DNA from 3 places in the Nitratireductor thuwali genome. Region 1 is predicted to be linked to each of the others. Evidence: predicted binding sites of a transcription regulator. Region 1 holds the regulator's gene; each other region holds the start of a gene.

Region 1 (10,148 bases):
GGCAATGCGGACCGCGATTGCGATAACAGCGCTACTGGCTTGCATCCCGGCAAGCATCGCCGGCCCCGTCAGCGATGTTCCTGCGATGCAGGAGGAGGCGGTCGAAGCCGGCATCGACCACGCCTATCGGGGCCCCTGGGAATATTTCGTAGGCGGCGGCGCAGCCTCCTTCGACTGCAACGGCGACCGCATGCCGGACCTCCTCATTGCGGGTGGCAAGCTGCCGGCGAAGCTCTACATCAATCGGAGCAACACCGGTGGCCGCCTTCGTTTCGAGGCGGTCGAGACCGGGTTGAAGCCTCGCGATCTCGAAAAGGTGCTCGGTGCATACCCGCTCGATATCGACAATGACGGTTACCAGGACCTCGTGCTGCTGCGCCTCGGCGAGAACATCCTCTTGAAAGGCGGGCCGGAATGCCGCTTCGAGCCGGCCAACGAAGCCTTCGCCTTCGAGGGCGGGCGCGAATGGACCACCGCCTTTTCCGCCACATGGGAGGAAGGCAACGCCTACCCGACTTTGGCCATCGGCAACTATGTGGATCGCACCGCCCCCGGCGCACCCTGGGGCACCTGCCACGACAATGCTCTATACCGCCCCGCGCAAGGGGAAGAAGGGCCGCTGTATGACGACCGCCGCCCGCTGGCGCCCGGCTATTGCACCCTGTCCATGCTGTTCACCGATTGGAACCGCTCGGGTACGCAGGACTTGCGGATCACCAATGACCGGCACTATTATCGCGGCGGCGAGGAACAGCTCTGGCACGTGGAGCCGGGCCGCGCGCCCCGGCTCTTCAGCCGGTCGGAGGGCTGGCGGCATCTGACGATCTGGGGGATGGGCATCGCCGAGGGCGACATCGACGGCAACGGCTACCCCGAATACGCTCTCACCTCGATGGGCGACACCAAGCTGCAGCGCCTCGACGAGGAGGCGGCGGAAGACCGTCCGATCTACACCGACATCGCCTTCGAGCGCGGCGCGACAGCGCACCGGCCCTACAAGGGCAGGGATCTGAAGCCCTCCACCGGCTGGCATGCGGAGTTCGCCGACTTCAACAATGACAGCCTGCTCGACCTCTTCATCGCCAAGGGCAATGTCGAGCAGATGCCCGATTTCGCCGCCATCGATCCCGACAATCTCCTGCTCGGCCAGTGGGACGGTTCTTTCGCGGAAGCGGGCGGCACGGCGGGCATCGGTCTGCCCACAAAGGGCCGCGGCGCGGTGGTCGAGGATTTCAATGCCGACGGCCTCCTGGATCTGTTGGTCGTCAACCGCGAGCAGCCCGCGTCCCTGTTCCGCAATCTCGGTGCGAAAAGCGAGGCGGGCCCGAGGCCGGGCGGCAACTTCGTCGCCATAGAACTCGCCCAGAAAGGCCCCAACCGGAACGCGGTGGGCGCGCTCGTTTCGGTGAAGATCGGTACCCGCACGGTCAACCGCACCGTCCAGGTCGGCGGCGGGCATGCCTCGGGACGAACCGGCTTCGTCCACGCCGGCGTCGGCACCTCCGAGCGCGCCGAAATCCGCGTCAAATGGCCTGACAGCGAATGGAGCCCGCCCTACCGCGTCTTCGCCAACAATTTCGTGCGGATAGAGCGTGGCGCGGTGGAAGCGCGGTACTGGTACCCGCGGGAGTAATCGCTCTCTACGCTTCCCGTATCGCGTAGCCGGCGCCGCGAATGGTACGGATGACGTCGGGCATGCGGCCCTGGTTCACGGCCTTGCGCAGCCGGCCGACATGCACGTCCACGGTGCGCTCGTCGATATAGATCGTCTCGCCCCACACATTGTCGAGAAGCTGGCTCCGCGAGAAGACGCGGCCTGGGTGCTGCATCATGAACTCCAGCAGGCGGAACTCCGTCGGCCCGAGCCTGATTTCGCTTTTGCGGCGGTAGACCCGGTGCGATTCCCGGTCGAGAATGATGTCGCCCACCTTCAGCACCGTCGAAAGCACCTCCGGCTTGGCGCGGCGCAGGAGCGCGCGCACCCGGGCGATGAACTCGGGCGTCGAGAACGGCTTCACGAGATAGTCGTCGGCACCGGTGGCAAGGCCGCGCACGCGGTCGCTTTCCTCGCCCCGCGCGGTCAGCATGATGATGGGCAGGCGCTCGGTGTCCGCCCGCATGCGCAGCCGGCGGCACAGTTCGATGCCGGAGATCGCCGGCACCATCCAGTCGAGCACCAGCAAATCGGGAACGTTCTCCTGGAGGCGGACCTCTGCTTCATCTCCGCGTGTGATCATCTCGACCTGATAGCCTTCGGCCTCGAGATTATAGCGCAGCAGGACGCATAGCGGTTCGTCGTCCTCGACCACCATGACTTTGGGTGCGATCATCCAGTACTCTCCGCTATTGCGCGCTCATCGTCATTTGCGTCTCGTCCAGCTTCGGACGCTGGACTGGAAGCTGTTCGCCCGTGAGCACATAATAGGCGTTCTCGGCGATGTTGGTGACGTGGTCGCCTATGCGCTCCAGATTCTTCGCGCAGAAAAGCAAATGGGTGCAGGCGGTGATGTTGCGCGGGTCTTCCATCATATAGGTGAGGAGTTCGCGGAAGACGGACGTGTAATGGATGTCGATCTTCTCATCCTCGTCGCGCAGCTTGGTCAACGCGTCGGGCTGGCGCTCGACATAGCGTTCGACCACCGAATTGACCTGGACGATGACCATCTGGGCCATTGCGTCGATCGAGTGGGTGAGGCTGCGCGGCGTGGCGCTGTCGCCGACCGCGCCCACCCGCTTGGCGATATTCTTGGCCAGGTCGCCGATCCGCTCGAGGTCGGATGCCATGCGGATGCCTCCGACCACGGCACGCAAGTCCTGCGCCATCGGCTGCCGCTTGCCGATCAGGGTGATGGCCTTCTCGTCCAGGTCCCGCTGCTTGGCGTCCATGATCGTATCGTCGGAGATGACCCGCTGCGCCAGGGCATTGTCGGATTTGAGGAGAGCCCGCGTGGCGTCGTGGGTCATCGCGCCGGCGAGGTCGCCCATATCCCGGATCAGCCGGTCGATCTGCTCCAGATCCTCGTCGAACGACGTAACTGTATGCTCGCCCATGAAAACGGTTCCTTGTGAAAAAAACGTCCTGCCAGCCGGTCAGCCGAAGCGGCCTGTAATGTAGTCCTGGGTGCGCTTGTCTTCGGGATTGGTGAACATTTTGTCCGTCGGCCCCTCCTCGACAAGGTTGCCGAGGTGGAACATGGCTGTGCGCTGTGAAACGCGCGCCGCCTGCTGCATGGAATGCGTGACGATGACGATGGTGTAATTCTCGCGCAACTCGTCGATCAGCTCTTCCACACGGGCCGTGGCGATCGGGTCGAGCGCCGAGCACGGCTCGTCCATCAGGATGACCTCGGGCGAAACGGCGATGGCGCGGGCGATGCACAGGCGCTGTTGCTGCCCGCCCGAAAGGCCCGTGCCAGGCTCGTGCAGCCGGTCCTTCACTTCGCTCCATAGACCGGCCTTCTGCAGGCTCCGCTCAACGACCGCGTCCATGTCGCTCTTGGCGTTGGCCAGCCCGTGAATGCGCGGTCCATAGGCGACGTTTTCATAGATCGATTTGGGGAACGGGTTGGGCTTCTGGAAGACCATGCCGACCCTGGCGCGCAGCTCGACCACGTCGATACGCGGATCGTAGATGTCCTCGCCGTCGAGCGTGATGTCGCCGGTCACCCGGCAGATGTCGATCGTATCGTTCATCCGGTTGAGACAACGCAGGAAGGTCGACTTGCCGCAGCCCGAAGGACCGATAAGCGCGGTCACCTGGTTCTCCCGGATGTCGAGATCCACATCGAACAGGGCCTGCTTCTCGCCATAGAAGACGCGAACCTTTGAACCCTGCATCTTCACCGCTTCGTGCGCGGGCGTCTTGTCCATGGCGTTTTCTATGGCGGCATCTGTCAGCATGTTCATATCCCTCACTCCGTCACCAGCGACGTTCAAAGCGTTGCCGCAGATAGATCGCGAACGCGTTCATGAAAATCAGGAAGCCCAGCAGCACGAGGATCGCGGCCGACGTACGCGAGACGAAACCACGCTCGGGGCTGTCCGCCCATATGAATATCTGCGTCGGCAAGGCTGTCGCCGGATCCATGATACCACCGGGCGGCGAAGTCAAAAAGGCGTTCATGCCGATCAGAAGCAATGGCGCGGTCTCGCCCAGCGCCTGCGCCAGGCCGATGATCGTGCCCGTCAGGATGCCGGGCACGGCTAGTGGCAGCACATGATGCAGAATGACCTCGTGCTTGGAAGCGCCAACGCCCAGCGCGGCTTCACGGATGGACGGCGGTATCGATTTGAGTGCCGCCCGGGTGACAATGATCATCGTCGGCAGCGTCATCAGCGCAAGGACAAGGCCGCCCACAAGCGGCGCCGAACGCGGCAGGCCGAAGATCTGGATGAAGACCGCCAGGCCCAGAAGCCCGAATACGATCGACGGCACCGCCGCCAGATTGTTGATGTTGACTTCTACAAGGTCGGTCCAGCGGTTCCTGGGCGCGAACTCTTCAAGATAAATCGCGGCGGCAATACCGAGAGGAAACGAAATGACAAAGCAGACGAGAAGGGCATAGAACGAGCCGGTGATGGCGCCGGCCAGGCCCGCGAGCTCCGGGAAGCGGCTGTCGGCGTTCAAGAACAGGCCCCAATTAAAGGGCGTAGTGACAAGCCCTCGCTCCTCCAACGTCTCGAACAGCGCGATTTCCGTGTCCGAAACGCGGCGGCGGTCTTCCGGCAGATCGCGGTCGATCACGCCCTTGTTGAGCTGATCGAAGGGATCGGACGCCGGCACCTTGAGCGTAATGGTCTGTCCAATGATCTCCGGGTTAGCGACCACGTAGTCGCGCAGGATGTTGGGCGTCCCGTTCGACAGGATGCGCGAGGCCACGCGCTGTTCGGCTGCGTCATCGACATCGGGAAACAGCTTCTGCGCCGCATCGGCGACGACGGCGCGGAAGTTGCCGCTTGCCGGGTCATCCGCCGGCACGTTCTCCGGATCGACGGTGAACTCGACCGCGATATGGGTCTGCACAAAGGCCGTATGCCCCGTGATGATCAGCGACGCTATCAGGATGCCAAGCAGCCCGATGGCCGTGATGATGGAGGCCAGACCGTAGAGCCGAAGGCGGCGGTCGGCGGCATACCGGCGCTTGCGGATTGCCGCGGCTTCCGGTGAGGACCAGTCGAATGGTTTGGGCGTCGTCAATGTGTTTTCGGACATGGGTCTACTCATATTTCTCGCGGTAGCGGCGCACAATGCGCAGAGCGAGGACGTTCAGGCACAGCGTCGAGACGAACAGCACGAGCCCGAGAGCGAAAGCCGACAGCGTCTTCGGATTGTCGAAGGAGGTGTCGCCGATCAGCAGCGTGACGATCTGCACGGTAACCGTGGTCACGCCGTCCAGCGGATTGGCCGTCAGCGTGGCGGTGAGGCCGGCGGCCATGACGACGATCATAGTCTCCCCGATGGCGCGGCTGGCGGCCAGCAGAACACCGCCCACGATGCCCGGAAGCGCCGCGGGTAGAAGCACGCGCGTGATCGTTTCCGCCCGCGTCGCGCCCAGCGCGAAGGAGCCGTCACGCATCGATTGCGGCACGGCACGCAGCGCATCGTCCGACAGCGAGGAAATGAAGGGCAGGATCATGATGCCCATGACGCCGCCCGCCGCCAGGGCACTGTTCGGCGAGATGGAGAGACCGATGAGGCTGCCGGCTTCGCGGATCGCGGGAGCGACGGTAAGAATGGCGAAGAAGCCGTAGACTACCGTCGGCACACCGGCGAGGATTTCGAGGATCGGCTTGACGATCCCACGGAAACGCTCGCTCGCGAATTCGACCAGGTAAAGGGCTGACAAGAGTCCGATCGGCACGGCGACGATGAGAGCGATGGCCGCGATAAGCAATGTTCCCGTGAACACCGGCACGGCGCCGAAAGCGCCCGTTCCGGCCACCTGATCCTCGCGGATGGCGATCTGCGGCTCCCAATTGAGCCCGAAGAAGAACTCCTGCGGCGGCACCAGCATGAAGAACTGGAGCGCTTCGTAGGTCAGCGATACGATGATGCCGATCGTCACCAGGATCGCCACGACGGCCGACGTGATCATGATGATATCGAGCGCCCGTTCGAAATTCTGCCGCGCGCGGAACTTCGGCGCCATGCGCACGCGTGCCAGATAGAGCGCAATGGTGGAAACGGACAGCGCCACGACGACCATTGCCCAGCCGGCGATGGCATGCCATCTCTGATACCGTTCGGCGGCGGCGCGTATTTCGGGAGAGGGTTCGCTAAAGATGCGCCCGGAGGCCACGTTCTTGATTTCACTGAGATAAAGCGAAAGCTGCGACGTCGAGGCTCCTTCGGTCAGGCTCGACGGCAGCGACGCGAGGATGAGACGATCGATGACGCCGTCCTGGGAAAGCAGCCACAGGACGACAAGTATCAGGGCGGGCAACCCCACCCAGACCGCAGCGAAGGCGCCATGATAGAGCGGTCGGGAATGAACCTCCGCTCCATGGGCCGCAACGAACCTGTTGGCTGTCGACCGCCCGACATAAAAGGCGACGAGCGACAGCGCGAGGATGGCGAGAAACAAATATCCGGTCACGGCCGTCTGCATCCTTGGCTGCGTTCAAGTTGGAGCGCGCCGCGCGGAGTGCTCCCCGCGGCGCGCTATCGGCATGGCGATTACTGAGTGTAACGCGTAAGGTTCTTGCCAGCGATGGCAGCTTCGCGAACCTCGGCGCGACGCTCGTCGGAAAGCGGGATCAGGCCGCGCTCCGAAAGATACCCGCCGGGGCCCATGGCCTCCTCCGACACATACTCTTCCACGAACTCCTGGAGTCCGGGAATGACGCCGCGATGCGCGTTCTTCACGTAGAAGAACAGCGGCCGCGAAACCGCATAGCTCTCGTCGGCAATGGTCTCCGGCGTCGGCTTGACGCCGTCAACAGCCACCGCCTTCAGCGTGTCCTGGTTCTCGTAGAGGAAGGAGTAGCCGAAGATGCCGAGGGCGTTCGTATCGGCCTGCAGGCGCTGGACGATCAGATTGTCGTTCTCGCCGGCTTCGACGAACGGGCCGTCCGTGCGCATGCGCTGGCAGACTTCATCCTTGCGGTCGCCTTCCAGTGCCTCGATAGCCGGAAACTCCTCGCAGCCCTCTTCCATCACCAGCTCGACGAAAGCGTCGCGCGTGCCGGAGGTGGGCGGCGGACCGAAAACGGTGATTTCGGTGTCGGGCAGCGACGGATCGATCTCGTTCCAGCGGGTGTAGGGATTGGCGACGACTTCGCCGTCCACTTCCACCTCTGCGGCGAGCGCCTGGAAGATCTGCGCCTTGGAAAGGTCGAGATCGGCGGCATCGACGGAATGGGCGATGGACAGGCCGTCAGAGCCGATCTGCACCTCGGTGATGCTCTCAACGCCGTTTTCGAGGCAGAGCTTGTATTCGCCCTCCTTCATGGCGCGCGAAGCGCCGGTGATGTCGGGATGGTCGACGCCGACGCCGCCGCAGAAGATCTGCATGCCGCCGCCTGTGCCGGTCGATTCGGTCACTGGCGCTGCGAAACCGCCGGTGTTGCCGAATTCTTCGGCCACCGCCTGCGTGTATGGGAACACGGTCGACGAGCCGACGATGCGGATCTGGTCGCGCGCCTGAGCGGCGCCGGCGGACATCGCAGCGGCAAGGGCCGCAACGGACGCCGTGAGAAGGATTTTCTGCATTGGGCAACTCCCTGTTCGGAATTCGATATGACGCCGATATGGGGCGACGAGGAGTGCCTTAAAGGGCCTGTGTAACAGTTCGATGACACTTATGTGTCGCAGCGATTAAGATGCGAACGATCATGGTTTCCGCAGTTCGATCTGCCATTCGGCCGAGCTCATCGATTCATCGAACAATAAAATGAAGCCGTCTATCGTGCTGCCGCGCCAGCGAGGCGTCTGTCTTCCGACCAGCGGTCGATCTTCTCCAGAAGCGCCTTCGGGCTGATCGGCTTGGAAAGGTAATCGTCCATGCCTGCCTCAAGGCAGCGCTCCCGATCCCCCTTCAAGGCATGGGCGGTAACGCCGATGATCGGAATGCGGCTGCCGCCGGCCTCGGTGCCGCGGATGGCGGCTGTCGCTTCTAGCCCGTTCATTTCTGGCATCGAAACATCCATCAGGATGATCCGGGGATTGAGCCGGGCAAAGTTCTCGACGGCCTCGCGGCCATTGTTGACGATTTCGAAGGTAAGCCGCGTTTCCCCGAGTATCTGACTGAACACGAGCTGGTTCACCTCATTGTCCTCGGCAACCAGAATATCGATCCCGTGCCCGTTGTCGTCGCAACGGCCTGCGCTCGACCGCACCTCCTCGGCCGGCTCCAAAGGCGCTCTCGCCTGCGCCGCAGGTACCTGGACGTCGGTGTCCGAGGCAGGCGCGAAGACGGAAGATGCCAGGCCTTCAAGGGCCCGTCTTCGCTGTATCGCTTCGACCACCGAATGGAGCAGCAACTGAGAGCGCGCCGGCTTGATCAGTTGCGCTTCGAACGCAAGATCCCGCGAGCCCAGAACCGAGGTCGAGTAATCGACCGACGTCAACAGGACAAGCGGCGTCTCGGCCAGCGCCGGGTCCGCCCGCACGGCGCGGGCAACGTCCACCCCACTCATGCCCGGCATCTGGTAATCGAGCACCACGCAGTCGACTTCTATGCCCAGGCCCTGCGCCGCTCGCAGCACTTTGAGCCCCTCTTGGCCGTTGGCCGCCGCGCAGGAGTCAAATCCCCAGTGCGCCATCTGCTCCGCCAGGATAAGACGGTTGATCGCATTATCGTCGATGATCAGTACCCGGGCGCCGGTGACGTCGGCCGGCAGCACTGCCTGCTTCACATCATCCTCGGCCCTCGGCAGCGTAATCGAGAACCAGAAGGTCGAGCCCTCTCCTTCCCTGCTTTCGACGCCTATCTCGCCGCCCATCAGGTCGACGAGCCGCGACGTTATGGCAAGCCCAAGGCCCGTCCCCTCGTGGCGCCGGGTCGAGGAGGCGTCAACCTGGCTGAACTTGTCGAAGACGAGGTCCATCTTGTCTGCCGGGATGCCGATGCCGGTATCCTGCACCCTTACATGGAGATCGACATCGCCGTGCGCCTCGGAGCCGGTGACGTCGACGAGCACATGGCCGCTTTCCGTGAATTTGACGGCATTGCCGACCAGATTGGTCACGATCTGGCGCAACCTGCCCACATCCCCCACCAGCCGCGGCGGCAATGCCGGCGCCACATGCACGATGAGTTCCAGATCCTTTTCCTTGGCGCGCGATGACATCAACGTTGCCACGTCCTCGATGGCCTCGGCTAGCCTGAACGGACTCGCGTCGAGCACCATCTGGCCGGCGTCGATCTTTGAGAAATCGAGGATGTCGTTGATGATCGTCAGCAGCGCGCTGCCGGACTTCAGGATGATCTCGGAGAATGTCTTCTGCTTGGCTGTCAGTTCCGTCTTGGCAAGCAGTTCCGCCATGCCCAGCACGCCGTTCATTGGCGTTCTGATCTCGTGGCTCATATTGGCAAGAAACTCGGATTTGGCGCGGTCGGCCAGCACCGCCTTCTCCTGGGCGATGCGCAGTTCGTGCTCGCGCCGCTTCAATTCCGTCACATCCGTCGTCGAGCCGATCAGATAGAGTGAGCCGTCCGACGCCACGAGCGCATCCTTGCGAGCGATCTGGTAGCGGGTGTTTCCCGCCGCGTCCTGCCGCGTTTCCTCTATTTCCAGCGAGCTTCCGCTGCGCATGACCGCAAGGTCGCTCTCCTGGAAAGCCTGGCCCTGGGCGCCGAATATTTCCACGTCCGTCCTGCCGAGCGCGTCCTCGGGCTTGATTCCCACCAGGTCCGACCAGCCCTTGTTCACGTAGGACAGCTTCAAATCCGGCTTCTTGGCATAGATGGCGACGGGAACGTTGTCGATCAGGTTTCGGAAAACCTCGTTTTCCCGCATGCTTTCGCTGAGTTGGTGCTCACGTTCCTTCAGTTCGGTGATGTCGACCCGAACGCCGATGAAGGTGCCGTCTTCCCGCCGCGTGTCGAAGACCTTGAACCACCGGCCGTCAGGATTGCGTCTTTCGAAGACGTTGGATTTTGCCCTGTAACGCCCCAGATAGCCTTCCATCCAGGCTTCCGGATGCG
Region 2 (10,148 bases), 470 kb from region 1:
GGATGTCGAGGTCACCGCCAAGCGCCAGTTCGCGTGCCGAGACGTTGCCCGAGTGCGAGCCGCCGCGCACCACGTTGGGCGCGCCCATCAGCACCGCCATGCCGGAACCCTTGGAGGCCCTTGCCGCCTCGGCCGTCGTTGGAAATTCGGCCACGCGCACGCCATCGCGCTCCGCCTCAGCCACGTGGTCAGTGGTCGCGTCGTCGTGGCTGGCGAGGATGATCCCACGCTCCCGGCATGCCTCGGCGATGGCCCGGCGGTTGGGCGCGGAATTGGCGCGCGATTCGCTCGTGCGTTTTTCGCAGAACCTCTCGAAACCCGCATCGTCCAGGTTCATCTTGGCCTTGTAGTAGGTGGCGTAGGCCTGAAGGTTCGTGAACTGCCGCTGGCCCGGAGAATGATCCATCAGCGATGCAAGCTTCACCCGGTCGTCGCCGGCAAGAAGGGCGAAGCCTTCCAGGCAATCGGAGGCCGAGACTTCGCAGCGCAGATGCAGAAAATGCTCGGCCCGCAGCCGGCCGGCATCCATGCTTCCTGCGATGGCGTCAGCCAATGCGCGCACGTCGTCCACCATCATATCGCTGTCCTCGTCGAGGCCGACGCGCAGCGCATCGAAGACCGTGGTAATGCCCGAGGCAGCGATCTGCGCATCGTGGGCCAGAACGGCGGCGACCGGATTCCAGCGCACCTTGGGGCGCGGCGCATAGTGGCGCTCCAGGTGGTCCGTGTGCAGTTCGACGAGGCCGGGGATCAGATAATCGCCCTCCATGTCCTCGCCGCCGGCGGAGACCGGGCCCCTGGAGATATCTTCTATCCTGCCGTCCCGAACATGGACGGCCCCGTCGATGACCTCGTCGGCCAGGACGATGCGGGCGTTCTTGAAAATTATCTGCGATGTCATGTCAGGCGGTTTTCCTCTCCCTTGCACGACCCATCTCGTGGAAGGACTTGATGTGGAATGGCGCGCCGGCTTCCGGTTCGGCGAAAAGAGCCAGCGACGAAATGTCGAGCGGCTCCAGGAGCAGCGGGCCGAAGAAGGCCTCTATGGCCTTTTCCATGCGCGGTGCCTCGGCGGCGGGCACGCGGCCGGTCAGCGTCATGTGGAACCGGAATTCGTCATGCACGTAAGGATAGCCCCATTTGTGAAGATTCTTTAGCTGCGCGGGCGAAAGACTATCTGGATTGCGGCGCTCGATCTCGGCTTGCGTCAGCGGCGCACGGAAGGGTTCGAATTCCGTCACGATGTCGGAGGCCAGCCGGTCGAGCGCTTCAAAAGGCACTTGCGGGACGATGGCGAAGAACCCGTCGAGCCGTGCCACGGCAATGCGTTCGACCACCACGGGCTCACGCCGGGAGGCAAATGCGTCCAAGGCCGAAACCAGCTCGGATTCGCTGCGCCCCTCTGCAAGCCGGAAAGGCGCCTTCAGCGTGGCGTGAAAACCGTAGCGCCGGGGCGGAGCCGTATGAAAGGCCATTTCGGCGGCTGAGAAACCGTCGACGCCAATCGGCCTTGCATCATCCCGTGCAAACGGGCTGCGTCCCAGCCATCTGGCGGCAACCTGCCCGAGCGGATCGTCCTTTCCGGGCGTGAAATATATCGCATACCGCATGCTTTTCATCCTCGCGCGCTCCGGATTACCTGATTCTGCGCAATTCCGGGCGGAAACCGGCCTCTGTTCCTGAAACTGCGCTGGTTTCTATAACCGATCGCGTTGCAATAGGCGATTTGCGTGACAGAAAGACGAAGCCGCCGACAGATTCAGTTGCCGGCCACCGACCGGTCCAGCCATCATAACCTCAATGCGCGCTTCTTGCGTCGGTTCCTATCAAACGCTGGCGGAGCATGCTCGATATATTGTCGAAAACGAACACCACCATCAAAATGAGCAGCACCATATAGGCCACGTTCTCCCAGTCCGAATTCGTGCGCATGGCTTCCCACAGCTTCAGGCCTATGCCGCCTGCGCCCACGGCGCCAATAATCGTGGCCGAGCGCGTGTTCGATTCCCAGAAGTAGAGCGCCTGGCTCAGGAACACCGGCAGCACCTGCGGCAGCACGCCGTAGCGCTGCACCACGACGGGTGAGGCACCCACGGAGCGCACGCCCTCGCGCTGCTTGTCGTCAATGTTCTCCAGCGTTTCGGAATAGAGCTTGCCGAAGGTGCCGGTGTCGGTGAAGAAGATCGCCGAAATGCCCGCCAGCGGTCCCGGCCCGAAGGCGCGGGTGAAGAACAGCGCCCAGATGAGCATGTCGACGCAGCGCAGGAAGTCGAACAGCCGCTTAAGAGCAAAGTTGGCGATGCGGCTCGGATAGATGTTGCGCGCGGCAGCAAAAGACAGCGGAAAAGCCACGATCACCGCGAGCACCGTGCCCGCGAAAGCCATGACGATGGTCTGCAAGAGCTTCAGCCAGACGTCCCCGTGCTGCCACTCGGAATTATTGACGAAATTGTCGAAGGCGAGCGCGGCGTTGGAAATATCGGGCTGCAGGCGCGGGCCGAACAGGATGAGACTGGCAACCTCCCCGACCGGCCGGCCCCAGAAGGGCGATCGCGGGTCGAAGAAGAAATTCTCCCAGCCGAAGAACCGGCGGCTGATCTTGACCTTGTTGTCGCGGATTTCGGCGCGACCGGCGAAGCCGAAATAGACCGTCACCTTCGCGCCAGGCTCGCGCTGGCTTGCCCAGGAAGGAAGATCGCCGGGCGCGATGACGCCGGTGGCCCGGTCGATCTCCAGCATGATCGTCTCGCCGCCGCGGGTCAGGCGCACCAGACCGGGCAGGATATCGACACGGCCGGCGTCGCCGAACTCGACGGAAGCTTCCACCACCGCTTCCCGCCTCGATGCGGCCGGTTCGCTGTCGGCCTGCCGCGGTGATCCGCTGTCTGCGCCCGCGACCGGGCCGAGAAAGCTGTCGGTATCGTCCTGCGAGCCGCCATCGTCGAGACTGCCGAGGAAGCCGGCTCCCGAGGTCGCGCCCTCGGTGGCCGTCGGCTTGGCCTCGGATCGAATCTCGACCGTTTGCGATTTCAGGGAAACCCAGTCCGGCTGGGGATCGGCTCCCAGCGGGGAGAAACGCGGATAGGAGATTTCCAGATGGTTGTCTTTGAAGTCTATGTCCGGGCGGACTTCGTAGGAGACCCAATCGGCAAGATAGTTGCCGGCAATGCCCCAATTGGCCCCGGACAGGACCGCCCCGATCGAGAAGAACCACCAGGCGAAAACCAGATAGGCGATGATGCCGGCGCCGACGAGCCAGCCGGTCAGCCGCTTGCGCAGCGAGCGGGCGAAAACTTCGGGATGGCGGGCCGCAACGCCGTGAATGTCATGGGTGATGCTCATTTCAGCCTCCCCGGCCGAATTCGAATGTCTGGCTGCCGACGAGGCGGCGGCGCAGCCACGCCGAGAACTGGTCCACGGCCACGATGGTGCAGAACAGGAGCAGGATGATCGCGAGGGTCTTGGCCTCATGCGTCTGGCTGATCGAAAGCCGCAGCGCTTCCCCGATGCCGCCGCCGCCCACCGCACCGATGATGGTGGAGGCGCGCACGTTTATTTCCAACCGCAGCAACCCGTAGCTCAGGAAATTCGGTAGGACCTGGGGCACGACGCCGAACCAGACCCTTTCGACCCAATTGCCGCCCGCCGCGCGCAGCCCTTCCTCGGCCTTCAGGTCCGCGTTCTCGACGACCTCGAAGAACATCTTGCCCAGCGCGCCGATCGTGTGGACGGCGACGGCGATGATGGCGGGGACCGCTCCGAGCGAGAAGATCGCCAGAAAGAAGCCGGCTATGACGATCTCGGGAAAGGCGCGCAGGAGTTCCATGAAGCGCCGGACGAAGAAGCGCAGCCAGCGCCGCGTCATCAGGTTGGAGGCGGCCAGAAAGCACAGCACGAAGCCGAGACCGAAGCCGATCAGCGTCGCCACCAGCGCTATGTTGATCGTCTCCAGCATCTTGTAGAAATATTCCGGCAGATAGAGCGACTGGGTGAAATAGATCCGGCCTTCGGGGTAGTTGTATTTGAGGCTGCCATCGTCATAGGGCGATGGCAGATCGAACAGCGCCCGCCATATTTCCATACCGTCGCGCGGCACCATCTGGCCGACGAAATCGAACAGATAGGGCAGTCGGTCGAAGAATTTGCCGGCGTTCGATTCATTGGCGAACCACAGGGAACCGCCCATGGCCAGGACCATGAATAAGATGCCGCCGATCGTATAGAGACGCTTGCGCCCGGCCAGCATCCGGAAATGCCGTTCGACGGTCTGGCCGGCTTCGGAGAGGCCGGGATGATGGGTGGTTGCGGTCATTGTGTGCTTCTGCGCGCGGAGCTTTCAGCCGGCATACGCCGCCCCTCGCCCCTGCCTCTGTCGGCAGGCGGATGAAGGGCGGCGCGCTGCCTCAATGGATCGTGTTTACGAGCCGATCTTCGAGCGGCGGGCGTCGATGATGGGCTCGTAGAATGCCGGCGTGACTTCCGTGTAGCCCTTGTAGTCGCCGCCCTGGATGGCGGAGAAGCATTCCGGGTCGCTCTCCGGCAGCTTCATCATGAAGTCCTTGAAGGCCTGCTTCATGCTGTCGTCCATCGAGGTGCGCACGACGACGGGGCCGTTGGGGATCAGCGGCGATTTCCAGACCTCGACCAGATCGTCCATGTCGAGGATGCCCTTCTCCACCATCTTGTGCAGGTTGCCGGAGGTATAGCCGTCGGAGAAATCGCCGACGCCGGAGGCCCAGGTGGTGCCGGCATCGAATGTGCCCTTGACCACTTCGAGGACCAGGTTTTCGTGGCCGCCGCCGAAGCCCGTTTCGGCGACATGCTCCTCGATCGGCATGCCCAGCGCCTTTGGCAGGGTCACGGCGGGGACGAGATAGCCGGAGGTGGAATCAGGGTCGGCGAAGCCGAGCTTCTTGCCTTTGAGGTCTTCGAGCGTGCGGATGCCCGAATCCTTGCGCGCCACCATCACCGAATGGTAGCCGGTGGAACCGTCCGTCTGCACCGTCGTGAGGATCGGCTCGACCGCATCCGGATTTTCCAGATACACCTTGGCGTAACCCGAAGCGCCGAGTTCGGCATAGTCCAGCGTACCGCCGAGCAGGCCCTGCACGACTCCGTCATAATCGGATGCCGGGAACAGCGAAACCTTTTCGACGCCCAGCACTTCCGGCAGCGCCTCGGTCATGCACTGGAAGTTGCGCATGCGGTCGGCTTCGTTCTCGCCGCCGAGAATGCCGATGCGGAATTCCTTGAGGTCCTCGGCCTGGGCCGCGCCGACGATCAAAGCCGTGAATGCCACGGCGCCCAACAGAGTTTTCTTCAACATGTCCGTCTCTCCTGTTGCATGCCGGTTCTTCCGGCAATCGATTTGTGAGGTTGTGACTTTCGTTTTTGGCCGGGCGGGCGTTCCGCCGGGCCTAACCTGCCAATGCCGGTTCAAGCGCCCGCTCGCGGCGCGGCCGTGCGGGCGTTTCGATGCTGGTCGAGGTGATCTCCTCGGATACGCCTTCGCCGGCTGTGTCGGCACCGTAGATTTCCCGCACGGCCGCTGCGGTCAGCTCGCTCGCCGTGCCGTCGAACACAACCTCGCCGTGCGCCATGCCGATGATGCGGCTGCAATAGTGTCGCGCCGTATCTAGCGTGTGCAGATTGGTGATGACCGTGATGCCGTCGCGGGCGTTGATGTCGGCAAGCGAATCCATCACCACCTTGGCATTGAGCGGGTCGAGCGAGGCGATGGGCTCGTCCGCCAGGATCATCTGCGGCTCCTGCATCAGCGCACGGGCGATGGCCACGCGCTGCTGCTGCCCGCCGGAGAGCGTTCCTGCCTGCTGCAGGGCGGTATGGGCGATGTCGAGCCGCTCCAGCGCGGCGATCGCCTGGATGCGCTCCTCGCGGGAATAGATGTTGAGAAGGTTCATCGCCGTCGGGCGATGGTTGAGCCGGCCAAGCAGCACATTGGTCAGGACGTCGAGGCGCGGTACGAGGTTGAACTGCTGGAAGATCATCGCGCAGTCGCGGTTCCAGCGCCGGAGGGCTGTGCCGCGGAGTTTCGAGACCTCAAGGTCGCGGAAGGTGATGGCGCCTTCGCTCGTTTCGATCAGCCGGTTGATCATGCGAAGCAGGGTGGACTTTCCGGCGCCCGACCGGCCGATGACGCCGACCATCTCGCCCTCGGCGATCTTCACATCGACATTTTTCACCGCAACCGTTTTGCCGAAGCGGCGGGTTACACCGCGTATCTCAAGCATGACCACTCCCATATCCCGCGGACGCTTTCGTCCTTATTCGCGACATGGCCTAGCGGTCGTGCGTGAAGCTGCGATGTCGGCGAAATGTCAGTTTCTTGACAATCCACCGGCGCGCTGCTTGGGGCGCATCCTGGACCTCAGAATATGATGCGCGGTAGCCAGGTGGAAACGGCCGGCGCGAACCAGATCACCGCCATGCCGACGATCTGCAGCATGATGAAGGGGATAACCCCTCGATAGATCTGCCTGGTCGTGATCTCCTTGGGCGCGGCCGACCTCAGATAAAACAGCGAGAAACCGAAGGGCGGGGTGAGGAACGAGGTCTGCAGGTTGATGGCGATAAGCACCGCCAGCCACAGCGGATCGTGCCCCATGAGGATGAGGATGGGCGCGACCAGCGGCAGCACGATCACCGATATCTCGACGAAATCGAGAAAGAAGCCGAGCACGAAGATGAGCACCATCACGAAGATCAGCGCGCCTTGCGGGCCGCCGGGCATCTGCGTGAGGAATTCTTCCACCCGCACATCGCCGCCCAAGCCCCTGAACACCAGCGAAAAGACCGACGCGGTCAGGATCGTCGCGAAGATCATCGCCGTCACGGTCATGGTCGAAGTGACGATGGGGGTCAGGATCCCCTTCTTTTGCGCCCGCCACACCGATTGCAGGACGGCCGCAAGGCCCATCAGCACCAACAGGGTGAGAAATCCGCCGAGTGCCCAGTCGGCCATATCGGTATCGCTGCGCTGCAGGCGCACCGGCACGGAGCCGGCCAGGACGGCGACGAGGCCGAGGGCGGCCGCGCCGGCGACGATGAGGCGGGCATTCTTCTCCGCCCGCGCGCCGGCCAGAAGCAGCGCGCCGACCGCGCCGACGCTTGCCGCCTCGCTGGGCGTCGCGACGCCGCCGAGTATGGAGCCCAGGACAGCCACGATGAGCAGAACCGGCGGCACCACGGCGCGCATGATCTGGCGCGCGGAGGGACGCTCTCCGGCTTCCGCCAGCGCGGGAGCGGATTGGGGGACGAAAGTCGCCTTGATCAGCAGATAGACGATATAGACGCCGACCAGTGTCAGGCCGGGAAGGAGCGCCGCTGCAAAGACCTGGCCCACGGATATGGTCTCGACCGAGAATTTGCCCTGCTCGTATTGCGCCTGCTGGAAGGCGTTCGACATGACGTCGGCGAGGATGATCAGCAGCGTCGAGGGAGGGATGATCTGGCCGAGCGTGCCGGAGGTGCAGACGATGCCCGAGGCAAGCTTCGGATCGTATCCGTTGCGCACCATGGTGGGCAGTGCGATCAGGCCCATCGCCACAACGGTCGCGCCGACGATACCCGTCGAGGCGGCAAGCAGCGCGCCGACCAGCACGACCGATACGCCGAGGCCGCCGCGCATGGCGCCGAAAAGCCGGCCCATGGTTTCAAGAAGCTCTTCCGCAATGCGGCTCTTCTCCAGCACCACGCCCATGAAGACGAAGAGCGGGATGGCGATCAGCACGTTATTCGTCAAAAGGCCGAAGACGCGCTGGCCGAGCGCACCAAGGAGGGCGGGATGGAACTGCCCGGTCATCCATCCGATCAGGGCGAAAATGGCGGCGGTTCCCGCCATCATGAAGGAAACGGGATAACCAACGAGAATGGCCGCGATGAGGGCGGCGAACATGAGAAGATCGAGCGGCAGGCTCATGCGGCATTCGTCCCGTCGCGGTAAAGCGCCAGATCGCGCAGTAGGCAGGCCAGTCCCTGAATGACAAGCAGGCCGCAGAATGCGGGAATGAGCGACTTCAGGAGGAACGAAGCCGGAATGCCGCCGACGGAGATCGCGCCTTCCATCACCGCCCATGAATTGCGGACCGACGGCCAGGAGAACCACGCGATCATCACCATGGAAGGCAGCAGGAAGAGGGTCGCGCCCAATATGTCGATGAGCGCCTTTTTGCGCGTGGAGAGCGAGCCGTAGAAGATGTCGACGCGCACATGGGCATCCACCAGCAGCGTATAGCCCGCGCCAAGCATGAAGAGCGCGGCGTGCAGATAAAGGACGCTTTCGCTGAGGAAGATGAAGCTGACGCCATAGACATAGCGCAGGACCACAGTGCCGAACTGCACGAGCACCATGATGAGCGCCAGCCAGCGCACGGTCGCGCCGACGGCAATGTTCACCTGATCAAGCGCGGTTGCCAAGCGCTGCATGGATTGGTTTTCCCATTCGCAAAGCGGGTCGGTTTCTTTCCGGAGGGACTTCGCGGCGGGACGGGCGCGCCCCACCGCAAGCAGTCGATCACCCGCCGTAGTTATAGTCCAGCGCGCGGGCGTTCATCTGCCCGTTGTCGGCGTAGACCATGTATTCGGCGATGCTCTGGCGGTAGGCAAGGAAGCTCTCGACGATCCGCTTGACGAGTTCGTCGTCGTCCTCGCGCAGTTCCGCAATCACCTCGCCGGCCGCATTGCCCATCGCCACCATGACATCCTCGGGCAGTTGCTTCACCTGAACGCCGTGCTCGGAGACGAGTTGCTTGAGCGCTTGGGCGTGCTTGGTGGAGTATTCGGTCCAGACCGGATTGTAGAGGGACTCGCAAGCATAGGCGACGGCCTGCTGGAGGTCTTCCGGCAGTTCCTCGTAGGCCGCCATGTTGACCGCGCATTCCTCCGCCGAGGAAGGCTCGCCAACGCCCGGCCAGTAGTAGTTCTTGGCGACCTGATAAAAGCCGAGAGCCGAATCGCTCCACGGGCCGATGAATTCGCCGGCATCCAGCGCGCCCGACTGCAGCGCCTGGAACATGTCGCCGCCCCCCATGGCCTGAACGGCCATGCCCAGCTTGGCGCACATTTCCGAGGCAAGCCCCGTGGTGCGGAAACGCAGGCCCCTGAGATCGTCCACGGAGTTTATCTCGTTGCGGAACCAGCCCTGCCACTGCGGGCCCGAATTGCCGCACAGGAAAGGTTTCAGCCCGAACCGGCCATACATCTCGTCATAGAGTTCCTGACCGCCGCCATGCATCAGCCAGCCAAGCTGCTCGTCGGCGCGCAGGCCGAAGGGCTGCGATCCGAACAGGAGAATGCCGCGCGACTTGGAACCCCAATAGGAAGGCACCGCATGGTAGAGTTCGGCCGTGCCCTCGGAGACGGCGTCGAAGACACCATTGCCTGGAACCAGCTCACCCGCCGCGTGGAGCCTGACTTCCAGCCGTCCGCCCGACAGTGCGGTGATGCGGTCGGCGAGCATTTGCGCGGCAACGCCGGGACCGGGCAGGTTCTTCGGCCATGCGGTGACCATGTTCCAGGTGCGCTTGTCCTGGGCGATTGCCGGTGCGGCCAGCCCCGTCGCCACGCCGGCTATACCCGCTGTCTGCAAGAATTGACGTCTTTTCATTGTCGTTCCCCTTGTCGTTTAGATCAGGATGGTTGCCGAAAACCGGAGTCCCTTTTCGGGATCATGCTCTAATTTCCCAGGATCGCGGGCAGCCGCAATCCCTGTTTTCTCGCCCAGTCGAGCGCTTCCTCGTAGCCGGCGTCGGCATGGCGCATGACGCCGGTCGCCGGGTCATTCCACAAGACGCGCTCCAGCCGGGCCGCCGCCGCATCGGTGCCGTCGGCACAGACGACCATGCCCGCATGCTGCGAGAAACCCATGCCGACGCCGCCGCCATGGTGCAGCGAAACCCAGGTCGCGCCGGAGGCGGTGTTGAGCAGCGCGTTGAGCAGCGGCCAGTCGGAGACGGCGTCCGAACCGTCCTTCATCGCCTCCGTTTCGCGGTTCGGCGAGGCGACGGAGCCCGAATCCAGATGATCGCGGCCGATGACCACCGGCGCCTTCAGTTCACCCTTGGCCACCATTTCGTTGAATGCCAGGCCCAGACGATGCCTGTCGCCAAGGCCAACCCAGCAGATGCGCG
Region 3 (10,148 bases), 1.7 Mb from region 1:
AGGTGATGTTGCGGGAAATCTTGCAATGGCGCGCGCGGCCAGGGCCGATGCAGCACGGCAAGGCGCCGATCTCGTGCTCTTCACCGAGCTGTTCATCGCCGGCTATCCGCCCGAGGATCTGGTCATGAAGCCGGCCTTCGTCGCGGCCTGCGAGAAGGCGGTGGCGGACCTTGCCGCCGATACGGCCGACGGCGGGCCGGGCATGGTGATGGGCACTCCGCTGCGGCGCGATAGCGGGTTGCACAACTCGATCGTCCTGCTCGACGACGGCAGGATCATCGCGGAGCGCCACAAGCTCGACCTGCCCAACTACGGCGAGTTCGACGAGAAACGCGTTTTCCAGGCCGGGCCTAGCGTGCCGGGCCCCGTGAACTTCCGGGGGGTGCGGCTGGGCATTCCGATCTGCGAGGACATATGGGGCACGCTCAGCATCTGCGAGACGCTGGCCGAATCCGGTGCCGAACTGCTGCTCGTACCCAACGGATCGCCCTATTACCGGGGCAAGGTGGACGTGCGCCAGCAGGTGGCGATCCTCCAGGTGATCGAAAGCGGCCTGCCGCTGATCTACGCCAACCAGCTCGGCGGGCAGGACGAGCTTGTCTTCGACGGCGCATCCTTTGCCATACAGGCCGACAGGACGCTGGCCTTCCAGATGAGCCAGTTCGAGGAAACGCTGGCGGTGACGATCTGGAAGCGGGAGGCGGAGCATTGGGTTTGCGCGTCGGGTCCCATGTCGAAAATTCCGGAGAAGGAAGAGGCGGATTACCGCGCCTGCATGCTCGGGCTGCGGGACTATGTGAACAAGAACGGCTTCAAGAACGTTGTGCTGGGCCTTTCGGGGGCATCGACTCGGCCATCTGTGCGGCGCTCGCCGTGGATGCGCTCGGCGAGGAACGCGTGCGCTGCGTGATGATGCCTTACCGGTATACGTCGAAAGACTCGCTCAAGGATGCCGAGGATTGCGCGCGCGCGCTCGGCTGCCGCTACGAAATCGTGCCGATTTTCGAGCCGGTCGAGGGATTTTTGAACGCGCTGACGCAGGTTTTCGAAGGTACCCAGGAGGGCGTGACGGAAGAGAACCTGCAAAGCAGGACGCGCGGAACGCTGCTGATGGCGCTGTCCAACAAATTCGGCTCGATGGTGGTCACTACAGGCAACAAGTCGGAAATGTCGGTAGGCTATGCCACGCTCTATGGCGACATGAATGGCGGCTTCAATCCGATCAAGGATCTCTACAAGATGCAGGTCTACAGCCTGTCGCGCTGGCGCAATGGGACCGTGCCGCCCGGCGCTCTTGGGCCTTCGGGAGAGGTGATTCCCGCAGCGATCATAGACAAGGCGCCCTCGGCCGAGCTCCGGCCCGACCAGACCGATCAGGATTCGCTGCCGCCTTATCCCGTGCTCGACGATATTCTGGAATGCCTGGTCGAAAACGAGATGGGCGTCGACGAGATCGTCGCGCGTGGCCATGACCGGGAGACCGTGCACCGGGTGGAGCACCTGCTCTATATCGCCGAATACAAGCGGCGGCAGGCGGCGCCCGGCGTGAAGATCACCAGAAAGAACTTCGGCCGCGACCGGCGTTATCCGATCACCAACAAGTTCCGCGACCGGAGCTGAGGCCGGCGCCGGGCCAGGCAACGGAACCCGACGCCCGCCTCGGCCTGTCGCGATGCCATTGCTGCCGTGGCCCAACGGGCAAGGTTGCAAAGCCTGCTTCAGGTTTTAAGATCGCCTGCATCCCCGGTGCGGCCGCCATTTGCGGATGAGCCGCCTTTCATCCTGCCTCGAGACGCTTGATGCCCTTTTTTCAGTTTCTACGCGAGAACGCGCGCTGGCTTGCGGGCGGGTTCCTGCTCACCTTCTTCTCGGCATTCGGGCAGACCTATTTCATTTCATTGTCGGCCGGAAACATCCGCCAGGAATATGCGCTTTCGCATGGCGAGTTCGGGCTTCTCTACATGCTCGCTACGCTGGCAAGCGCACTGACGCTGCCTTATCTGGGCCAGATCGTCGATCGCTATTCGCCGCGCGCGGTGACCCTTTTCATCGTGCCGATGCTGGCGCTTGCCTGCGTTTCCATGGCGCTTTCCCGGTCGATCGCCGTGCTCGTCGTCACGGTCTACCTGCTCCGGCTCTTCGGCCAGGGAATGATGACGCAGAACGCCATGACCGCCATCGGCCGATGGTATGCGTCCCAGCGCGGCCGTGCCGTCTCGGTCGTGTCGCTGGGCGTGGACGCGGGGTCGGCCACGATCCCCTTTTTCTTCGTCACGATTGCCGGGCTCGTGGGATGGCGCAACGGGTGGCTGGTCGCCGCGGCCGCCTTGACGGTGCTTGCGATGCCTCTCGTGGCAAGCCTGTTCGCGCAGGAGCGGCGCCCCCGGGCCAGCGATCCGCTGCCGCGCGGCGGCGCCGTCCGCGACTGGACCCGAGCGGAGGTGCTGCGCGATCCGTTCTTCTACCTGTTGCTGCTGGGCATCATGGCGCCTGCCTTCATCGGCACGAGCATCTTCTTTCACCAGGTCTACCTGGTGGAACTGCGGGGGTGGTCGCTGGAGGTCTTCGCGGCTTCCTTCACCTTCATGGCCGTGTCGACCGTGACGTTCGCGCTCATCTGCGGGCATCTGATCGACAAATTCTCCGCCACCGCGCTCCTTCCCGTCTTTCTCCTGCCCATGGCGCTTGCCTGTCTGGTGCTCGGCATGCTGGAGGCGCAGTGGAGCATTTTCGTGTTCATGGGGCTGCTCGGCGTTTCCAGCGGTTTTTCGAACACGCTGATGGGCGCGTTGTGGCCGGAGGTCTACGGCACGCGTTTCCTCGGCGCGGTCCGCGCGATGACGGTGGCGGTCATGGTGTTCGCTTCGGCAATGGGACCGGGGCTGACCGGATATCTGATCGATCTCGGTGTGTCGTTTCCCCTGCAGGTGCTGGTCATGGGCTTTTACTGCATTGCCGCGTCGGGCCTGATGCTGCTCGTTTCGCGGCGGCTTGCCTCGCGCGCCTTGCAAACGGCTGAACGGTCGGCTACGCCCGCCGCATGAACACAACGGTTCGTTTCGCACCGTCCCCGACGGGCCACATCCATATCGGCAACGCGCGCACGGCGCTGTTCAACTGGCTTTTCGCGCTGAAGGCGGATGGGCGTTTCATCCTGCGTTTCGACGACACGGACGTCGAACGGTCGCGCCGGGAGTTCGCCCAGCAGATTGAGCGCGACCTGGAGTGGCTTGGCATTCACCCGCATGCCGTCGTCCGGCAGTCGGACCGTGTCCCGGTCTATGAGGCTGCGGCCGAAAGACTGAAGGCGGCAGGGCTTGTCTACCCTTGCTACGAGACCTCCGAGGAGCTTGAACGGCGGCGCCGCATCAGGCTTTCCCGCCGGCTTCCACCCGTCTATGGCCGCGAGGCGCTGAAGCTTGGCGGCGAGGAAAAGGCGGCGCTGGAAGCGGAGGGCAGGCGCCCTCACTGGCGCTTCCTGCTGCCCAATTTCAGGGACAATCCGTTCGAGACCGAGCGCACGGAGGTGCATTGGGACGATATCGTCCGCGGCCCGCAGACGGTGGATCTTGCTTCCATGTCCGATCCCGTCCTCATCCGCGAAGACGGAACGTTTCTCTACACACTGCCGTCGGTCGCCGACGATATCGAAATGGGCGTCACCCATATCATCCGCGGCGACGACCACGTAACCAACACGGGAGCGCAGATCGCCCTGTTCAACGCCCTGGGTGCCAAGGCGCCTTCCTTCGGGCACCATAATCTTCTTACCAGCGTGACCGGCGAAGGGCTTTCCAAGCGCACCGGTGCGCTATCGATATCGAGCCTGCGTGAGGCCGGCATAGAGCCCATGGCGGTCGCATCCCTTGCGGTGCTGATCGGAACATCCGGCCCCGTTGTCGCCTGCCGCAACATGGAGGAACTTGCCGCCCATTTTTCGCCGTCGTCCAGCTCGAAGTCCGCTGCGAAATTCGACCCGGCGGAATTGCGCGGGCTGAGCCGCAACCTCATCCAGGAAACGCCGTTCGAGGCGGTTGAAGACCGGCTGGCAGCGATGGGAATTGTCGGCGAGAAGGCCGAGCGCTTCTGGCTTGCCGTGCGCGGCAACCTTGAAACCGTCGGCGAGGCCGTCGATTGGTGGCGCATCGTTACCGAAGGCATTCAGCATCCGGTAGACCTTTCCGAAGAGGATCGCGATTTCGTGCGCCAGGCCATGAATCATCTGCCGCCCGAGCCTTGGGACGATCAGACCTGGACTGCATGGACGTCGGTTCTGAAAGAGCGGACCGGGCGCAAGGGAAAAGCGCTGTTCAAGCCGCTCAGGGTTGCGCTGACCGGACTGGAGTCCGGGCCGGAGCTCGCAAATCTATTGCCTCTGCTTGGTCGGGAAGAAACGTTGGCCCGACGACCCTGACCCGACGATCGCCCGCCGGCGCGCCCTCGCGAGGTTCGCGCTTGGCGGGTGCGACATCGACGGCCGCTTCGGTGCCTGTCTCTTGCGCTTCGGGATCGGGCCGCTGGATCGGGGCCGGTATCGACGCGACCTCCCGCTTGTCCGTTGCTCCAGCCAGGATGGTGAAGCTCTTCTTCTGTGCGGGAGCGGCGGCGCCGCACATAGGCGTGCGCACCGGTGCCTGTCGGTATCTGTAGGCCGTATCGAGCTCGGTGTACGGACTGCCGTCAGCCACGGAGACCATGGCGCTGCTCTCCTGCGCTGTCACGTCATAGGCGTATAGCGCCACTTGGGTGCCAAGGCACCGGGCCTGGCAGGCTGCCGCGTCCCGGTCGAACATGATTCTGGGAACGGAGAAGGAGATCGGGAAATAATAGCCGTCGCTGAGGCGGACGCACATGGTGCGGTAGACGGCACCGCCGGAGTCGGGCCGCGCGGCCTGCTGGTGTTTCGGAGCCTCCTTCCGGACCGGGACCGAAGCTGCGGGTCTGTTGCCGCACCCGTTCGCCTTGAGCGAGGCAAGGAGGCGTGCGCGCTCGCGCCGAGAGCCTGAGGGCACCGTCATCGTGCGGCGCTTGTTCTGCAGGTCCGCCAGGTTGCGCGCCATGCGGGCAATCGTGGCGTTGAGCTGCGCGCACTGCTGCGAGCGGCTCGCGAAGAGGCCGCCGCAGCGGGCGGTGCGTGCATTGTCGCGCGCGCGCCCGAGTTCGACGCCCTGCTGAGCGATGGCACGGTCGTATTTCGCCGCCTGACCGGCGGATGCGCTCGTAGGCAGGGAGGCCAGTTGTGCTTGCAGGCTGCGGCAGGCGCGTGACTGCGCTCCAGCCGGCTGTGCCAGGATCGGGACGCAGGCGAGCGCCAATGCCAACGCCCGCACCATATAGGCGATATGCCTGTGAGTGTTCATGCCCGCCCCCCGGGAAGGCGGCCGCGCCTTTCCCGAACTCCAGCAGCCGCCGAACCCTGCGTTCGACTGCTTTCAGCCACAATGCGCTCCCTCTAGCGCATCGGTCTTAAATACCACTTATCCGCGTACAAGCAAATTTAGCGAGCGTGGTGCTGCAGGGCTTCGACCGCCGCAAGCGCGGTCATGTTGACCACGCCGCGCGACGTGACGGAAGGCGTAAGGATGTGGGCTGGCCGTGCCGTACCCAGCAGGATCGGGCCGACATGCAGCGCGTCGGTCATCACCTTCACCGTGGTCAGGGTGATGTTCGCCGAATCGAGATTCGGGAAAACCAGCAGGTTGGCCTCGCCCTTCAGGCTGGCGTGCGGGAACACGCGCATGCGAAGGGTCTCCGACAGGGCAGAGTCGCCATGCATCTCGCCGTCGGCAATCAGGTTCGGTGCGATGCGATGCAGGATATCGGTCGCCTCGCGCATCTTCAGCGCGCTCGCCGAATCCCGCGAGCCGAAGTCGGAATGCGACAGCAACGCCGCCTTGGGCTCAATGCCGAAACGGCGGATCTCCTCGGCCGCAAGCACGGTCATCTCGGCGATTTCGGCGGCGCAAGGGTCGACGGTCACATAGGTATCGGTGAAGAACATGACGCCCTGCTGCGTGATCAGCATCGACAGGGCGGACAGTTCGTCCACGCCTTCACGGCGGCCGATGATCATGTCGACATTGCGCAGATGGCGCTCGAAACGGCCTTCAAGTCCGCAGATCATCGCGTCGGCCTCGTCGCGCATCATGGCGAGCGCGGCAATGACCGTGTTGTTGGTGCGGACCATCGTGCGGGCCGCCTCGGGCGTCACGCCACGCCGGCCGGTGAGGCGGCTCAGGAGATCGACATAGTCGCGGTAACGCGGGTCGTCCTCCGGGTTGACGATGGCGAAGTCCTTGTCGGGGCGGATACGCAGCCCGTAGCGCTTGAGGCGCGTCTCGATCACCTGGGGCCGGCCGATCAGGACGGGCTCGGCGATGCCTTCCTCAAGCACGACCTGGGCCGCGCGCAGCACCCTTTCGTCTTCGCCGTCGGCATATATGACGCGCTTCCGCCCCGCCGCCTTGGCGGCCGAGAAAACGGGCTTCATGATGAGCACCGAGCGGAAGACGAACCGGTTCAGCCGGTCGAGATAGGCGTCCATATCGGTGATCGGCCGTGTGGCAACGCCGCTTTCCATGGCGGCCTTGGCGACGGCGGGTGCGATCCGCAGGATGAGTCGTGGGTCGAAAGGCGAGGGGATGAGGAAGTCCGGCCCGAAGCCCGGTGTCTCGCCCGAATAGGCACGGGCCGCCACATCGGAGGTCTCCTCGCGCGCCAGTGCGGCGATGGCCCGCACGGCGGCCATCTTCATCTCCTCGTTGATCGCGGTTGCGCCCACGTCCAAGGCGCCGCGAAAGATGTAGGGGAAGCACAGGACGTTGTTGACCTGGTTCGGAAAGTCCGAGCGGCCGGTGCAGATCATCGCGTCCGGCCGGGCCTTCCGGGCAAGGTCCGGCATTATCTCCGGCTTGGGGTTGGCCAGCGCCAGGATCAGCGGACGATCCGCCATGTGCTCGAGCATTTCCGGCTTGAGGACGCCGGCCGCCGACAGGCCGAGGAAAATGTCTGCGCCGCCGATGACGTCAGCCAGCGTGCGCGCATCGGTGTCCTTGCAGTAGGGCTCCTTCCAGCGATCCATCTCCTCGGTGCGGCCACGATAAGCGACGCCGAAGCGGTCGGTGATCCAGATGTTCTCGATACTGGCGCCCAGATGAACCAGCAGGTTGAGGCAGGCGAGCGCGGCCGCGCCGGCGCCGGAAGTCACGATCTTCGCTTTCGCGATGTCCTTGCCGGCAAGCTCGAGCCCGTTGAGGATCGCGGCGGCGACGATGATGGCGGTGCCATGCTGGTCGTCGTGGAAGACCGGGATATCCATGATCTTCTTGAGCTGATCTTCCACCTCGAAGCATTCGGGCGCCTTGATGTCCTCGAGGTTGATGCCACCGAATGTCGGCTCCAGCGCCGACACGGTGTCCACCATGCGCGCAATGTCGGGTGCATCGATTTCGATATCGAATACGTCGATGCCGGCAAATTTCTTGAACAGAACCGCCTTGCCTTCCATCACGGGCTTGGAGGCCAGGGGGCCGATATCGCCCAATCCCAGGACGGCGGAGCCATTGGAAACCACGGCCACCAGATTGGAACGCCCGGTATATTCGGCCGCCATTCCCGGATCTTCCTGAATGGCAAGGCATGGCGCCGCAACGCCGGGCGAGTAGGCGAGCGCGAGGTCGCGCTGATTGCCGAGCGGCTTCGTTGCCTGGATCTCCAGCTTTCCTGGAACGGGATATCGGTGAAAGAAGAGGGCTGCCTCGTCGAGATCCGCACTGTCGGTCGATAGGGGCTGGTCGTCCGCCATGAAATATTCCCTTGTCCGCTCGCGATGCGGGAAGAATTAGAATGCGCTGGTGTAGAGGCCGCCGTCCAGGATGAGATTCTGGCCGGTGATGTAGCCCGCATGCGAAGAGCACAGGAAAGCGCAGGCCTTGCCGAACTCCTCTGCCGTTCCGAACCGTTTGGCCGGGATTGCCTCCATCTGGAGCTTGGCCTGCTGCTCGACGCTCATTCCCGACGTTTCTGCGCCGCGGCGAATTCCGCCTTGCAGGCGCTCGGTATCCATCTTGCCGGGCAGGATGTTGTTGATGGTCACGTTGCTGGACGCCACGGTGCGGGACACCCCGGCAAGGAAGGCCGTGAGACCGGCGCGCGCGCCGGACGAAAGGTCGAGACCTTCGATCGGCATGTACACGGAAAGCGAGGTGATGTTGACGATACGGCCGAAACCGCGCTCGGCCATACCGTCCACCACGGCCTGAATGAGCTCGAGAGGAACGACCATGTTCTGGGTCACCCCGTCGAGCATCGCTTCGCGCGTAAGCTCCCGGAAGTCGCGCCGGGGAGGGCCGCCATTATTGTTGACGAGGATGTCTGGCGCGGGGCACGCGGCCAGAAGCGCCTTCTGGACCGCAGGCTCCGCCACGTCGCCGATGACCTCGGCGACCTCGGCGGAAAAGCGGTCGCGGATCTCCTCGGCCGTCCGCTTCACCGAATCGGCGCTGCGCCCGTTGACGACCACGCGGCAGCCGGCCTCCGCCAGCGCCATGGCGCAACCGCGGCCGAGGCCCCGGCTCGATGCGCAGACGATGGCGTTCTTCCCGCTGATGCCGAGATCCATGATTTTCTCCCCGATTTTCCGTCCGGTTCATCTAGCCGCAAGGGGGGCAATAAACAACCGTCATATGGCTGTGACATGAATCTGGCCATAGGAGGCGCGACCGCACTTGGAACGCCTTGAGGCCTCTGGAACGCACAAAATGCCCTCATTTCCTCGGTTTTCCGCATCCATGCGGAGCCCAAACGATTCGATCTGACCGCAGAAGGCTCTAGCATGGACGAAGCGATGACCGCCGCCACGCCCCACAGATACCGCACCATCTTCATCTCGGACGTTCACCTGGGATCGAAGCCCGCCAAGGCGGAATTCCTCATAGACTTCCTGCGCCATCACGAGGCGGAGACGATCTATCTGGTCGGAGATATCGTCGACGGTTGGCGGCTGCGGCGCTCCTGGCATTGGCCGCAGGCCCATAACGACGTCGTGCAAAAGCTGCTGCGCAAGGCGCGCAAGGGGACGAGAATCTACTATATCGCCGGCAATCACGACGAGTTCCTGCGGCCTTTCCAGGGCGTGCATTTCGGCGGGATCGTGGTGGCCGACCGCATTGTCCACGAGGCCGCGGACGGAAAGCGCTTTCTGGTCATCCATGGCGACCAGTTCGACGCCGTGGTGCACAATGTCCGCTGGCTCGCCTATCTCGGCGATAAGGCCTATGACGGTGCCATTCTGGTTAATCGGGCCGTCGGCTTCTTCCGCCGGCTCATGGGGCGGCCCTACTGGTCGTTCTCCTCCTGGGCCAAGGTCAAGGTCAAGAAGGCCGTGAAGTTCATCAGTTCCTTTCAGGACATCCTGGCGCAGGAAGCGGTGCGGTCGAATGTCGACGGAGTGATCTGCGGCCATATCCATCACGCCGCGATCGAGGACATCGCCGGCGTGCGCTACATGAACACCGGCGACTGGGTGGAGAGTTGCACCGCGCTGGTCGAGGATTTCGACGGCCGTTTCGACATTCTGTCATGGACGGGCCATCCCGCGTTGACGACAGCGGCCGAACGTGGGCGCAAACGCCTGGAAGCCGGCATCCGCCCGAAGCCGGTCGAAGTCGAACCGGCCTAGATCCGTTCACCATTTCACAAGAGCGCCGAACCGTATGCAATTCTAGACCGAAGACCGGCTTCCACTTTTCCTGGAAGCACTCTAGCCCCACAGGTCGGGATCGGGCGGCGAAACGAGGGCACCGGAATAGCGGAGCCCCGGCACACGGTCTTCCCTGAGCATCAATGGCCCGTCGAGGTCCACAAAATCGGCGTCTTGCGCCAACAAGACGCCGGGCGCCATGGCAAGCGACGTGCCGACCATGCAGCCGATCATTATCGAGAAGCCGAGTTCACGGCCCTTTTCGCGCAGTTCCAGCGCTGCCGTCAGGCCACCGGTCTTGTCGAGCTTGATGTTGATGGCGTCGTAAAGGCCGCGCATCGCTTCCAGATCATCGGCGGTATGCAGGCTTTCGTCGGCGCAGACCGGCACGGCGTGGGGAATATCCCGTAATATCGCATCCTTCCCCGCGGGCAGCGGCTGCTCTACC

The links. Region 1 encodes PhoB, which activates phosphate uptake and scavenging genes when phosphate is short. Its sites were predicted from a motif close to TGTCATNNANCTGTCAT; they were not measured.
Region 2: the regulator PhoB is predicted to act here: its motif matches at 6,336-6,352, upstream of phnC (phosphonate ABC transporter ATP-binding protein).
Region 3: the regulator PhoB is predicted to act here: its motif matches at 8,679-8,695, upstream of NTH_RS00045 (UDP-2,3-diacylglucosamine diphosphatase).

What each region holds. Positions count from the first base shown of each region.
Region 1 is NZ_CP030941.1:1,729,228-1,739,375, forward strand. It holds gene NTH_RS08295 (hypothetical protein) at 1-1, shown strand, start outside; gene NTH_RS08300 (CRTAC1 family protein) at 5-1,633, shown strand; gene phoB (phosphate regulon transcriptional regulator PhoB) at 1,641-2,330, opposite strand; gene phoU (phosphate signaling complex protein PhoU) at 2,344-3,051, opposite strand; gene pstB (phosphate ABC transporter ATP-binding protein PstB) at 3,091-3,906, opposite strand; gene pstA (phosphate ABC transporter permease PstA) at 3,920-5,212, opposite strand; gene pstC (phosphate ABC transporter permease subunit PstC) at 5,217-6,596, opposite strand; gene NTH_RS08330 (PstS family phosphate ABC transporter substrate-binding protein) at 6,677-7,711, opposite strand; gene NTH_RS08335 (PAS-domain containing protein) at 7,903-10,148, opposite strand, start outside.
Region 2 is NZ_CP030941.1:2,198,023-2,208,170, reverse strand. It holds gene NTH_RS10670 (alpha-D-ribose 1-methylphosphonate 5-triphosphate diphosphatase) at 1-901, opposite strand, end outside; gene NTH_RS10665 (DUF1045 domain-containing protein) at 903-1,610, opposite strand; gene phnE (phosphonate ABC transporter, permease protein PhnE) at 1,798-3,342, opposite strand; gene phnE (phosphonate ABC transporter, permease protein PhnE) at 3,344-4,312, opposite strand; gene phnD (phosphonate ABC transporter substrate-binding protein) at 4,418-5,326, opposite strand; gene phnC (phosphonate ABC transporter ATP-binding protein) at 5,418-6,251, opposite strand; gene NTH_RS10640 (TRAP transporter large permease) at 6,389-7,939, opposite strand; gene NTH_RS10635 (TRAP transporter small permease subunit) at 7,936-8,445, opposite strand; gene NTH_RS10630 (TRAP transporter substrate-binding protein) at 8,534-9,625, opposite strand; gene hutU (urocanate hydratase) at 9,694-10,148, opposite strand, start outside.
Region 3 is NZ_CP030941.1:8,028-18,175, reverse strand. It holds partial or broken gene NTH_RS00075 (NAD+ synthase) at 1-1,620, shown strand, start outside; gene NTH_RS00070 (MFS transporter) at 1,800-3,044, shown strand; gene gltX (glutamate--tRNA ligase) at 3,041-4,414, shown strand; gene NTH_RS00060 (DUF2865 domain-containing protein) at 4,320-5,360, opposite strand; gene NTH_RS00055 (NADP-dependent malic enzyme) at 5,498-7,804, opposite strand; gene NTH_RS00050 (SDR family oxidoreductase) at 7,841-8,620, opposite strand; gene NTH_RS00045 (UDP-2,3-diacylglucosamine diphosphatase) at 8,834-9,679, shown strand; gene dgcA (N-acetyl-D-Glu racemase DgcA) at 9,761-10,148, opposite strand, start outside.